DNA from 3 places in the Exiguobacterium sp. s183 genome. Region 2 is predicted to be linked to each of the others. Evidence: riboswitches for the same ligand, from Rfam matches in the RefSeq annotation. Region 2 holds a riboswitch; each other region holds the start of a gene.
The links. A riboswitch is a leader RNA that binds a small molecule or an ion and turns the genes downstream of it on or off. The one in region 2 is predicted to bind S-adenosylmethionine.

Region 1: it holds a riboswitch for S-adenosylmethionine, as region 2 does, so the genes downstream of both, KNP62_RS02940 (MetQ/NlpA family ABC transporter substrate-binding protein) here and KNP62_RS11580 (Na+/H+ antiporter NhaC family protein) in region 2, are expected to answer to the same signal.
Region 3: it holds a riboswitch for S-adenosylmethionine, as region 2 does, so the genes downstream of both, msrA (peptide-methionine (S)-S-oxide reductase MsrA) here and KNP62_RS11580 (Na+/H+ antiporter NhaC family protein) in region 2, are expected to answer to the same signal.

The regions. Positions count from the first base shown of each region.
Region 1 covers NZ_JACSKN010000001.1:561,842-566,268, forward strand. The annotation lists gene KNP62_RS02930 (aminotransferase class I/II-fold pyridoxal phosphate-dependent enzyme) at 1-680, shown strand, start outside; gene KNP62_RS02935 (iron-containing alcohol dehydrogenase) at 677-1,693, shown strand; SAM riboswitch class I at 1,735-1,838, shown strand; gene KNP62_RS02940 (MetQ/NlpA family ABC transporter substrate-binding protein) at 1,912-2,733, shown strand; gene KNP62_RS02945 (methionine ABC transporter ATP-binding protein) at 2,745-3,779, shown strand; gene KNP62_RS02950 (methionine ABC transporter permease) at 3,751-4,413, shown strand.
Region 2 covers NZ_JACSKN010000004.1:276,468-280,894, forward strand. The annotation lists gene trhO (oxygen-dependent tRNA uridine(34) hydroxylase TrhO) at 1-230, opposite strand, end outside; gene KNP62_RS11575 (TVP38/TMEM64 family protein) at 458-1,102, shown strand; gene KNP62_RS11580 (Na+/H+ antiporter NhaC family protein) at 1,121-2,404, opposite strand; SAM riboswitch class I at 2,474-2,569, opposite strand; gene KNP62_RS11585 (GGDEF domain-containing protein) at 2,668-4,347, opposite strand.
Region 3 covers NZ_JACSKN010000001.1:431,106-435,532, reverse strand. The annotation lists gene rlmN (dual-specificity RNA methyltransferase RlmN) at 1-316, opposite strand, end outside; gene KNP62_RS02240 (amidase family protein) at 382-1,788, opposite strand; gene KNP62_RS02235 (hypothetical protein) at 1,902-2,063, shown strand; SAM riboswitch class I at 2,108-2,207, shown strand; gene msrA (peptide-methionine (S)-S-oxide reductase MsrA) at 2,275-2,799, shown strand; gene KNP62_RS02225 (DM13 domain-containing protein) at 2,901-3,422, shown strand; gene KNP62_RS02220 (SRPBCC family protein) at 4,386-4,427, opposite strand, start outside.

The DNA.
Region 1 (4,427 bases), on a different contig from region 2:
AGCTCATGTATTTGAACTACCCGAGCAATCCGACTGGGGCTGTCGCGACGCCGGCATTCTTTGAAGAGACCGTCGCGTTTGCAAAGAAGCATGATGTGATGGTCGTCCACGATTTCGCTTATGGAAGCATTGGGTTCGACGGTTATGTTCCCCCGAGCTTTCTTCAGGCAGATGGTGCGAAAGAAATTGGAATTGAAGTATACACGATGTCGAAGGCGTTCAATATGTCGGGGTGGCGTGTCGCGTTCGCGGTCGGAAATGCCGATATTATTGAAGCCATCAACACGTATCAAGATCACGTCCACGTGTCTGTCTTCTCAGCCATTCAAGAGGCAGCGATTGTGGCGTTAGAATCCCCGCGCGACTTACGTGATGACCTAGCCTCACTTTACGAAACAAGACGAAACCGATTGATTAATGGGTTACGCCGGGCGGGGTGGGAGATTGAGGCACCGAAGGGTTCGTTCTTTGTATGGGCGAAAGTACCTGAGGGGGATGCAAAATCGTTCTCGACAAAGTTACTCCACGAGGCGGGAGTCGCCGTCACACCAGGCTACTTCTTCGGAACAGAGGGAGAGCACCACATCCGTTTCGGTCTCGTATCGTCTGAACAGAAGATTGATGAAGCGGTAGAACGGATTGAGAGACTGTTTGCAGCCTATGAGGAGGTACATTTGTGATTCGTCAGGCCGTGCTCGAATATGACCATTCGCATGATGCGCTCGAGAACCTTCATACGTTGATTGGAAACCGGAAGGCACTCGTTTTGAAAGGATCGAACGGATACGGTGAAGCGGTTCGCGTGTTCCCTCGTCTAGCAAATCTTCCGAGTGTACAGTTCAACGGGGAATGTACAGACGAAGAAATAAATCGTTTGAATGCCTATCGACCCGACGTATGGATTGCCGTCGGCGGAGGTAAATTGATCGATACGGCGAAGCGGATTGCATTCACCCAGTCGGTCCCGCTCATTGTCGTCCCGACACTCGTATCAAACTGTGCAGCCTTCACACCACTCAGCGTCATCTACAGTGAGGAAGGGTCTTACATTCGCTATGACACGTTTCCGGTCGTCATCGAACGCGTCATCGCAGATGAACGACTGTTACGTGATTCGCCTTATGACTATTTCAAGGCTGGCGTCATCGACACGGTCGCAAAGTGGTTCGAGGCTCGTTATATTAGCGGGACGACTTCAAAGGATGCAGGGATTCAGTCAGGGTTATCACTTGCTGCGCAGTGCGGTAAATTGATGGACCTGTCAATCCGCGAACAGGACTTCCGTCGCTACGGTAAGGACATTCGGTATATCGTCGACCATGTTCTCGCAATCGGTGGTGCGGTTGGTGGGTTTGGGGATGCCGGCACTCGTGTTGCTGTCGCTCACGCCGTTCATAATGCACTTAGTCGTTTTGGATCGACCCACCATTGGCTACACGGAGACAAGGTTGGCTTCGGATTGATTGTTCAAGAACGGTTGATTCGATCCGATGACACCCTCCTGCTCGAGGACTGGCTTCAATCCATCGATGCGCCAACTTCACTTACCCAACTTGGGATTCATCCTGATCAAGTCGATGAATTGGTCACTTCGATCGTCGAAGAAATCACGATTCAAGGGATTCGGAATCTTCAAGATTCAGAGCAGTTAAAAGAAATTCTCATCAATCTTCAAGAAGTAGTTTACAAATAATGCTTTTATCAGTAATATAATAACAAAATAATAAAACCGTTTGCTTATCAAGAGTGGTGGAGGGACTGGCCCGATGAAACCCGGCAACCAGATCAGTATGATCATGGTGCTAATTCCAACAGACGAGACGTCTGGGAGATGAGCGTGTCCGACTTTCACTTGTCGTGCCCGCCGCTCTTCGTGAGTAGCGGGCTTTTCATTTGGAGGAGGAACTATTCATGAACATCAAACAAAAAACACTTTTGGCAGGCACGTCATTCCTTGCAGCAATCGCACTTTCTGCGTGTGGACAATCCGAGGCGAGCGAGACGCTCAGCACGGAAGAACTGACGATCGGCGTGACTGGTGGCCCACACGAGCAAATTGCGGAGAAAGTACAAGAACTCGCGAAAGAGGACGGTCTTGAGATCGATATCAAAGTATTCAATGATTACAACACACCGAACACGGCACTCGACGAGGGAAGCCTTGATGTAAACAGTTACCAGACGTTATCGTTCCTCGAACTTCAAAAGTCAGACAAAGGGTATAAAATTGACGACGTATTCAAAACGGTCGCATTCCCGATGGGTCTTTATTCTGAGAAGTTGACAGATATCAAGGATTTAAAAGAAGGAGATAAAGTTGCCGTCCCGAACGATCCGGCAAACGAACTTCGTGCCTTGCGACTATATGAAACAGCAGGTCTGATCACACTAAAAGAAGGTCTGACGGATAAAGCGACGAAACGAGATATCGCGGAAAACCCGCTCAATCTCGAATTCATCGAACTCGAAGCGTCACAGCTCCCGACACAACTTCCGGAAGTGGCCCTTGCAGCCATCAATACGAACTTCGCGATGGGTGCAGGTCTCTCTATCAACGAGGATGCCCTGTTCCATGAGGACACGGTCGACAACCCGTATCCGAACTATGTGGTTGTCCGTTCGGCCAACAAAGAAGATGAGGTCGTTGAGACGTTGAAGTCTTACTACCATTCGGATGAAGTACGTGCCTTCATCGAAGAGGAATTCAATGGATCTGTCGTACCAGCGTTCTGAGGAGGGATTCGATGATTGAACTGAAACAAATCACCAAGCAATTTCACGTCAATGGAGATACGATCACCGCGCTCGACGACGTCTCCCTTACAATCGAAAAAGGGGAGATCTTCGGCATCATCGGCCGAAGCGGTGCCGGAAAGAGTACCCTTATCCGGATGATCAATCTATTAGAACGCCCGACGACAGGTGTCGTTGAGATTGAGGGACAAGACATCACGCTGCTAAAGAAAAAAGGTCTGTCGAATTTACGTCAGCGAATCGGCATGATCTTTCAACATTACAACCTATTAAAGACCGCGACCGTCGAAGAGAATGTCGCCATCCCGCTCCGCCTCGAAGGGCTCGGGAAGCAAGTCATCCGTGAACGGGTCGACCGCTATCTCAACATCGTCGGTTTATCTGAACATCGGAACCATTATCCGGAACAATTATCAGGCGGTCAAAAACAGCGTGTCGCCATTGCGCGAGCGCTCGCCCATGAACCGGACATCCTCCTCAGCGACGAGTCGACGAGTGCGCTCGACCCTGAGACGACCGAGTCGATCTTAGAGTTGTTGCTCGAGATCAACCGAGAACTCGGATTGACCATCTTCTTGATCACGCATGAGATGGAAGTGATTGAACGAATCTGTGACCGAGTCGCCGTCATCGATCATGGGAAAATTATTGAACAAGGCAACGTGTTGGATGTCTTCTCAAACCCGAGACACGAAACGACGCAGCGGTTCTTGAAGACGAATCTCGATGTTCCGGAAGAAGTGGTGTCGGAATTACAGACGCGAGGCACGCTCGTTCATTTATCATTCATCGGTAGTCAAACGGAGCAAGCGGTGCTCGCGCAGTTGACGAAACGATTCGGGATCTTACCGAACATCATCGGAGGCGGGATCAAGAAATTGAAAGCGGGTCTTGTCGGAAATCTGCTCGTTCACCTTGACGGGGATCACGATCAAACAGAACTTGCTGTCCGTTATTTGAAGACGAGCGGCGTACACGTAAGGGAGGTGTCGAACCATGCAACAGTTCTGGACAGACTGGGGTGACCTGATTTGGACGGGGACGATTCAAACGTTGACGATGACGAGTATCGCGCTCCTCATCTCGACCTTGATTGGACTTCCGCTCGGGACGTTGCTTGTACTGACGAGACCGAACGGGCGTCTCGCGAACCGGTTCGTGTACGGTGGATTATCGAGCGTCATCAACGTCATCCGTTCGATTCCGTTCATCATTCTCTTGTTTTTCATCTTGCCGTTCACACGTTTCATCATGGGTACAACGATTGGTGTCCAAGGTGTGCTTCTACCACTCATCGTCTTCACCGCCCCATACATCGCACGGCTCATGGAGTCTGCTCTTCTTGAAGTCGACCGCGGGGTCATCGAGGCGTATGAGGCGATGGGCATCTCAACGAGAAAGATTATCTGGTACGTCCTCATCCGTGAGGCACGTTCTTCCATCGTTCTCGGATTGACGATTGCGACAATCGGGTTGATTGGTGCGACAGCCATGGCAGGTCTCGTTGGAGCCGGTGGGCTTGGAGATATCGCGTATCAATACGGACACCTTCGTTTCGAACCGGAAGTCATGTATGTGACGATTTTTGTCCTTATCCTCCTTGTTCAATCGATTCAGTCATTCGGAATCCGATTGGCAGCTAGATTAAAACGAGCCTAAAAAAGAATCGTGTC
Region 2 (4,427 bases):
TTGAACTCGATATCGCTGAAGAGTGGGTTTGCCTTCAAGTCGTTCATGTATTGCTCAGTTTGTTCCCAAGTACCAGAGCACGTCCCGTTGATTCCTTCGGAGGAAATCAAGATGCGTCCTTTGATGCCGAGGTCTTTACAATACTTCAAATGTTCTTGCGTGAGTGTTTCTGGGTCTTCGATGTTGACGTACTTATAGTACAGCAAGACCCGCATTGGTTTTGTTTCCATGTTGTGTTGCTCCCCTGTGTTCAGTTTTTTGCAGGAAAACGAACGTTGGGTTGTGTCGTTCGACGAATAGACTTGCCTGCAACCACAAGTCCATTATTATATGATAAATATCACGACGAATTTTCGCAAATGGTTTTTAATTTTTTTGACGAATGCAGGGAGATGCGTCTTGCAAATCGAATTCGGGTAATAGAGTAGTAGTAACGAAAGTTGAAGGTGGAACGACTATGCTCACTTCTCTCCAACAGTACATCATCCAATTAATCGAATGGCTTCAAAGTTTGCCTGGCGGTCCTTGGGCCGGACTTGGCGCTCCATTTTTAGAAGCGATCTTTCCGTTTTTGCCACTCGTTTTAATCATTTCAGCGAATGCGGCAACATATGGTTTTTTGTTAGGGGTCCTTTTATCATGGATCGGGAACTTACTCGGAACGATTGTCGTCTTCGCGGCGGTCCGATATGTGTTTCGTAAACCGATGACGCGTTGGCTCGAAAAACATAAAGCGGCGGTCTATTGGTTAGAACGAATCAACCATATGAGTCCGATCTCACTCGGGTTCTTGTATTCACTCCCGTTCATCCCGGTCAGTTTGATCACCTATTTGCTGGCGCTCATTCAGATGCCGCTCCGTACGTTCATTTTGGCGGCGGGATTTGGGAAACTACTCGTCGTCGTCATTTTCTCGGTCATCGGGGATCAATGGGAAGAATTTATCCAAAGCCCGTTTCGTTTATCGATGCTCGGTCTGCTTTTGGTCGCGTTGTGGGCCATCAGTCGAGGACTAGAAGAAGTGCTCAAACGACGTGCTTTCAAAAAACGCAACGAGCAATTGAAACAAGAGATGGTCACTAAACGACAAACACCCCTTTGAATAAAGAGGTGTTTTCGCTTAAGACTGCTTTTTAAAACGCGGGAAATTGAATGCGATGGCAATCCCTCCGCAGATAAAGAGGAGGAACGGATAAAACATGAACGGGACGAGGTCAGGCGAAGCGGTCTTCGTCAACTCTGCGGCGATGAGGAGTTGCGCTCCATATGGAAGAATCCCTTGTACACCACATGAGAAGATATCGAGTACACTTGCTGATTTCTTCCGTTCGATATCATATTCGTCCGCAATGTTCGCGGCGAGTGGTCCGGCTACGAGAATGGAAATCGTATTGTTCGCCGTCGCCACGTTCGTCGCACTGACGAGACCAGCGATACTCCACTCGGCACCGGCACGTTTTTGAATCCGTGACGTCAGCGCATCACGCAAATACGTGAGTCCACCGTTGTGCGAAATGAGTCCGACGAGGCCGCCCATGAGTAACGTCAAGAACGAGATTTCGGCCATACCGACCATACCATCGGCGATAGCGGTCACAAATGCTGTGACGGATAAGCTTCCGTCGAGAAGACCGATGATTCCGGTTAGCGTAATTCCGCCCAACAGGACGAGAATGACGTTCAGTCCCGTTAACGCCAGTCCGATGACCGCGAGATACGGAATCAGTTTATACCATTCGAATGCGGCGACATCGACCGTCGATTCACCGTTCGACAAGACGGCGAGTAAAATCGTCGTGATGATGGCAGCTGGTAGCACAATCCAGAAGTTCGTCCGGAACTTATCGCGCATGTTCGTCCGTTGTGTCCTTACGGCAGCAATGGTCGTATCCGAAATGAATGAAAGGTTGTCTCCGAACATGGCTCCGCCGACCACTGCCGCGGCTGCGATGGCGACGTTCACACCACTTTCCTCATGAATACCGAGGGCAATCGGCGCAAGTGCCGCAATCGTTCCGGTCGATGTACCCATTGCCATTGAAATGAAAGCAGCAATGACGAATAGTCCACTTAAGAGAAGCGATGGGGGTAAAAGCGTCAACGCCGCGTTGACCGTCGCGTCGATGGCACCGATTGATTCGGCTACCGTTGAAAAGGCACCGGCCAGTAAGAAAATAAAAATCATAATGATGATTCCCGGATTTCCGGCACCTTGCGCGATGCGCTCGACGGTTTGAGTGGCACTTCCTTTTGTCATGAATGCTGCAACCATCAATGCGATCATGGCTGCGACAAGGACTGGAAACTTATAAAAGTCCCCATAGTAGACACCCGCCCCGATGAAAAAGAGCAAGAAGACGAGTAACGGCAGAAGTGCCCACTTGTTTGCTGTTGGTTGTTCCAAAATAATCACCTCACTAAAAAATAAAAAGGACCTTTTTCTTGAGAAAAAGGTCCTTCGTGTGAAATACCCTTTTCATCTTTCGAGCAATACGCCCGCTGGATTTGGCACAGGTTCTCCGCTGCCGAGACTTCATAGGGCCAGTCCCTCCGTCTCTCTCGATAAAAAGTTAAGTTATCCTATTATCAAACACGTTCCCTAACGTACCTGTTTCAAATCCCGTTGTCAACCTAAAAACTCCCCAATTCGATGTGAGAAAGGGGAGTTTACGTCGTTAAATTGTTGAAGTGCGCCACACGGTTACGTCCTGCATATTTTCCACCAACATACAGGGCACGGTCCGCGTTTCGAATCGTATCATCGAGACGCTTGTTCCCGAACGCTTCGATTGTATCGACCCCGATAGACGCGGTGACAGAAATCTCATGGTGGTCGACAAGAAACGGTTTCGCTTCGATTTGATGGCGAATCCGCTCCGTGATTTCAATCGCTTGGTGCATATCACAATGATTGAGCAATAAAATAAATTCTTCGCCACCATAGCGTGCCGCAAAATCATCCGGGCGAAGCACCTGACGGATTCGTCGTCCGAACTCTTGTAAGACATGGTCCCCGACCTGATGACCATACGTATCGTTAATCTTTTTGAAAAAATCAATATCGAGCATGGCGACCGATATCGGATATACCGACATATCGGATATTTGTTGAATGCCATATTCATAAAATGCACGCGCATTAGCAAGAAGCGTTAAGCTGTCCGTCCGACTCTCGGTATAGAGGCGGTCCCGTTCGTGACAACGGCTAATGGTTCGGTTGAACGATTTTAACAATTTGATGATTTCGTGCTGAATAATCTTTGGATAACCGTATACAGGTTCTCCCGTCATGACAATCCATGTACGAATCTCTTCGATTTCCTCCGAACGAACAGAAACGAAGCTGTGGTAATCGTCGTGGAAAGCATCAGAAAGGGAAGTATCCCATTCAAAGCGCATTTCATAGTCGAGGACTTGCTCGATTGGCTGACTCATCTCAAGCAAGGTGAAGACGATGGGGCGATCGATGGGTTGTCGCGTCTTCAAATCAAAGTAGAGGGTGCGTTCAAACAATTTAAACTCGACATACCCTTCATCATAATGATTCAGCTGTTCGCATTGACTTAAAAATACTTCGATGGCTTGCGCCTCGCTCTGTGACAAGGAAACGGCCTCTTTCGCTTCATCGTATTGCTCAATCAAAGATTTGAATGCATCTTGTCGCTCTTTTTGAATGAGGAGACGTTTAATAAAGAATGTCAACGCAGCGGCGATGCTACTGACGACGAGTAAGTTGGTCTCTCGGAAAAACGCTGCCGCTAAGATGAAAATCAAACTGACGACGTACGTATAGAAGGCAATCTTCATAAAGTCGCTCAATGCGATGTCGACGCGGAACCACCATTTCACCTGATATTTTTGGAACACCGTGTTTAAAAAGATGGCAAGGAACAGTCCAGCAAGCGGCACGAACGAATCTTGCGAATAAAAGTCGAGACCGGTCTCCCCACCGAGGGCAAGATAAACCGCTGCTGGGATGACAATCTCTAAGTATGCCGTAATAGCATTCCACGGATACGTGAAGCGGAAGCGACGGATGGCGACTTTCGGTTTCAAATTGGCGAATTGAAAGACGAACAATCCGATTTGGTTGACGATGAGTGCTGTTTCAAATCCAAAGAATAAAAATAAAATTAAGACGATACTTTCAGAAAATGTGAAGTACACACCTTTGACTTCGATCGAGTCGAGTTGAAAAATGATGACAAGCAACGAAATTAAAATAAACGACAACGAATCGATTGTTGGGGCGTGTAGGATATCCAATGCAAATAATGCGATGGTGAAGATGAACAGGGCACTCCATATACTCCAACCGAGCACGGACATCTTACGAAAGTGGTTCATGTGTTCCCTCCTAGCATGGGACATTTCAAGATCTAATAGTAAAGATTCGTCACGATTTCGTGTGAGTCCTGCTTCTCTTC
Region 3 (4,427 bases), on a different contig from region 2:
TCGTCACACAGACCGAACGTCCGTATTTGTGACGCATGAGCACCGTCTCGATGTAATGCCCGTCATGTAATTTAAGTAAGAATTTGACCGTTCCATCGCCCGCTTCTTGTTTGACGAACAGTTTTTGTGTCGAGATGACGTATTTCTCAGTTAAGTAATCGCGTACTTCGTTACGGACGTTTAGCGCGTCCATCGATTTGACTCGATCGATGTAGAGCGAGTCCCAGACTTGACGTGCGTGGAAGGCACCATATCCAGCTTCCGTGCACTCGTTTGTGAGCTGATCGAACGTCAACCCGTATATAGATGATTTCATTCTAACCTGTCCTTTCTCTAATCCGCATACGTACCATTGTAGCGGACGTCAGAGACGGGTGCAACTTACGAATAATCTGGAGGCGTCGGTCGTGTGACGAACTGTTCAAACGCATAAGCGACACGAATCAAATCTCGTTCCGCAAAGCTCGTTCCCGTGAACGATAGACCGAACGGGGCCCCGCTCTCTTTTCGTTTATAAGGGACCGTGATTGTCGGATGTCCCGCTTTCGCAGCCATGTCATAGTTCATGTCATGTGGCAGGACGATCGCGTCCAGTTTTTGCGCTTTTAATAGCTCATCCATTCCGTCCACTTTTGCGAGATGAACATCATCAATCCGTCGGTCGAGATAACTAGCTTCGACGAGACGCCCTGAACATGAATCCGATTGTTCAAAGAGGGTCTGCCCGTGCGGAATCGCTTCGAGGTGGTCCGCGTTCCATTCGATCAAGTCGGACAGTGTCTTAAATGGCACGGTTGTGTTCGCAAGATACGCCTCAATCCCAAGCTTGAATTCATCAAACAAAATATCTGCCTGTTCTAATGCCGTATGTTTCGGTAACGTGATTTCGACGAGTTCAACCTCGGCTTGACGCAACAATCGAAGTGCCTGTTCATACAAATCGACTTCTTCGTCTGAAATAGTTGGCTTGATAAATCCGACACGCATACCGACGGCTTGACGGACATCGAGACATGTCACATAAGGCGGTCCGATTGGAGTTTCCCATGTCGCAGGATCAGTCGAATCTTCACCACACATTGTCTGTAAGGCAACGACCGCATCACGGAGGGTACGCGCCATCGGTCCAGCCGTATCTTGAGAACGTGAGATCGGAATGATTCCTGAACGACTAATCAAGCCGACGGTCGGCTTGATTCCGACGATACTATTATGCACACTCGGGTGTACAATCGAGCCGCTCGTCTCAGATCCGACGGCAAGGAGTGTCAGGTTCGCCGCAACCGCCGAAGCCGATCCAGAACTCGATCCCCCGACATCTAATTGGTCGCCATAAGGGTTCTTCGTTTGTCCGCCAACAGCACTCCAACCGTTCGGCATATCTTCCGTTAAAAAGTTCGCCCACTCGGACAGGTTCGCTTTTCCGAGAATGATTGCCCCGTCAGCCCGTAATCGTTTTACGAGCTCGGCATCTCGACCTGCAAAATGATGTCGCATGGCGGCGGCACCTGCTGTCGTACGCATCAGACCGGCTGTCTCGATATTGTCTTTAATTAAGACGGGGATACCGAGGAGCGGTTTGCGTACTCCTTTTTTATAGGCCCGTTCTGCCGCCTCTGCCTCGAACAGGGCGTCCGGATTCACCTGGATGACGGCATGAAGTCGCTCATTATATGCAGCAATCCTTCCAAGGTAATACGCGGTCACGTCTCGTGCCGTGAATTGTCCTTCTTTATACCCACGATGTGCACGTTCAATCGTCAGCTCATGTAATTGGATTTGTTCCATCCTACATTCCTCCTTTATCTCTCCCACTTTATTCGTGCTCTATGCCTGATTTCCTTTTCGTATCGCCAAGTCTATGTGTTCTTGTTACACTTAAGAAAAAACAGGAGGTTCCTATGACGCGCTCCTACGTATTCGTGTTGCTCGCCGTATTCGGTCTATTTTTCTTGCAGTTATACGGAGAAAATGTGCCGTATGGTCCGTTCATTTCGATCGGGTTGATCGGATTCATCATCGTCTTGACGATTTTTCAGTTGAAGCGAAAACCGAAGCATTGACGAAAGTATTTTGAGGGTGGTATGATGCTCTCACCAACTACATATCGATATCAAGAGTGAACGAGAGATCTGGCTCCATGACTTCACAGCAACCTGCCACAGGCAAGGTGCTACGACCAGCAAGGGAAACCTTGGACGATATGACGAGAGCGCTCATGTCATCCGACGTGAGCGCTTTTTTGTTGAAATACGATTTGGAGGGAACGACAAGATGGAAAAAGCAACATTTGCAGGTGGCTGTTTTTGGTGCATGGTAACACCTTTTGAAGAACTACCAGGGATAGAAGGAATCGTATCCGGCTATATGGGCGGACAGATCGACAATCCGACGTATGAAGAAGTTAAAACGGGAACGACTGGTCATTTAGAGGTCGTTCAAATCACGTATGATCCATCTCTGTTCTCATATGAACGTCTCCTAGAACTCTATTGGATCCAGACAGACCCGACCGATGACGGTGGGCAGTTCCAAGACCGTGGGCCTCAGTATGCCCCAGCCATCTTCTATCACACGGAGAAACAACGAATCGCGGCTGAGGCGAGTCGAGACGTATTAGCAGCAAGTGGTCGTTTCACGGCACCGATTGTCACAAAAATCACTCCGGCGACGACATTCTTCGAAGCGGAAGAGTATCACCAGGATTACCACAAAAAGAATCCAAAACACTATAAAGAAGACCGGGCCATCTCAGGACGGGACACGTTCATCGAAGAGAACTGGACCGAAACCGTATAACGGTCATCAGACGCGGATTTTAGCATCCGCGTCTTTTTATAAGCCCAATAATCGGGAAAAGGCTATTAATGGTTCATACATCCGAAAAGGAGGACTCATACATGAAAACAAGTACGAAACTCATCATCAGTGTGATCGGCGTAGCCGTAATCGCCGTCGCCTGGTGGCTCATCTCACCGCTTTTCTTGACAGAGACAGTCGATGAAGGACTACCACCGACAGCTGTTGAGACGCCTGCTTCAGAAGAAGAAACAGAGGAAGAGACAACTGAGACACCGGAACCACAACCGAGTCAAACCGAAGTAGCGGGTGTGTTCATGGACGGGGAGAAAAATTATGAGACGACGGGCACGATTCGCTCCGTCGAGGCAGAAGACGGGACGTATCTCCGATTTGAAGAGTTTGAAACGACGAACGGACCTGATTTATTTGTCTATTTGACGAAGCCAGGACAAGAGACGTCCGAAGGGATTCGACTTGGAGCACTTAAAGGGAATACAGGAAACCAAAACTATTTAGTTCCGGCAGATGTCGATCTGTCAGAATATAGCACCGTAGTGATCTGGTGCCGTGCTTTTAGTGCGACGTTCGGGACGGGTGAATTGAGCGCGTCGAATGAATAACTGATATCAAACAGCCTGGACGTTTGACGTCCTCGCTGTTTTTTTGTATTAGAAAAATTATTTCTATCAGTTCTATCTATTTATTCATGCAATTCACGTGTTACAATATGGTAAAGTATGGAACTTTTTATAAGGAGGGTTTTTATTTGACTTCACATCAATCGACGTCATACAGCTCATATTTTTGGAAACGGTTTTGGATTCTTTTTCTGCCGATCGTGACGATTGGGATTTTATCTGAACCAATGATTGTAGAGAACACGTTTAAGAGTCTTGAAGATATCGGCGAGTTTGTTTTCTACTCGATATTCTATATTGTTGTAATCGGAGGCTTTACTGCGTTTGCCATTTCTTTCGTATGGAGAAGAAAATGATTGTTCCAAAATTGATGGTAGCCTGTTTATCTTCAATTGTTCTGAGTTTTTCTCTTCCAGTCTTCATGCCTGTGTTTGAAGATTTTACTTATTTTCAGAATGTTTTTATGTATGTGTTTTATGCCTCACCTATTATTTTCACTTATGGAATAATGACCTCTATTTTTTCGGAGTTTCTAAGTCAACGTATGACATTCAAAATCAAAAAAATAACTTCATTTTTGATGCACTTGATGTTTGGTGCCTTTTTCGTTTTCCCTTACGGCCTTATATTCGATTTGTCAGTATTTACAGAAGGAACCATTAATTTTGCAACTGTAATGGGAGTGTTTAGTGCTTTTATCTTTTTTGTGATAAATGAATTCATCCTTTTATATGTAAAAATGAAGAATCGATCTTAAACTATCTATTAAAATTTTCTCTAATAATTGATATCCTACAGAAACTTCAAACTGTCATACACCCTCTTTAAACTTAGAGTTTTCACCCTTTATGTAATGAGTAATTTTGGATGTTTATAATGACAATCGGTAGAATCCATATCAACTTCAACATGGACCCTGCCGATATTTAGTTTAAATTATTCGACCTACTTATTAGATCCATTCGCATATCGAGTGAAATTATCGAG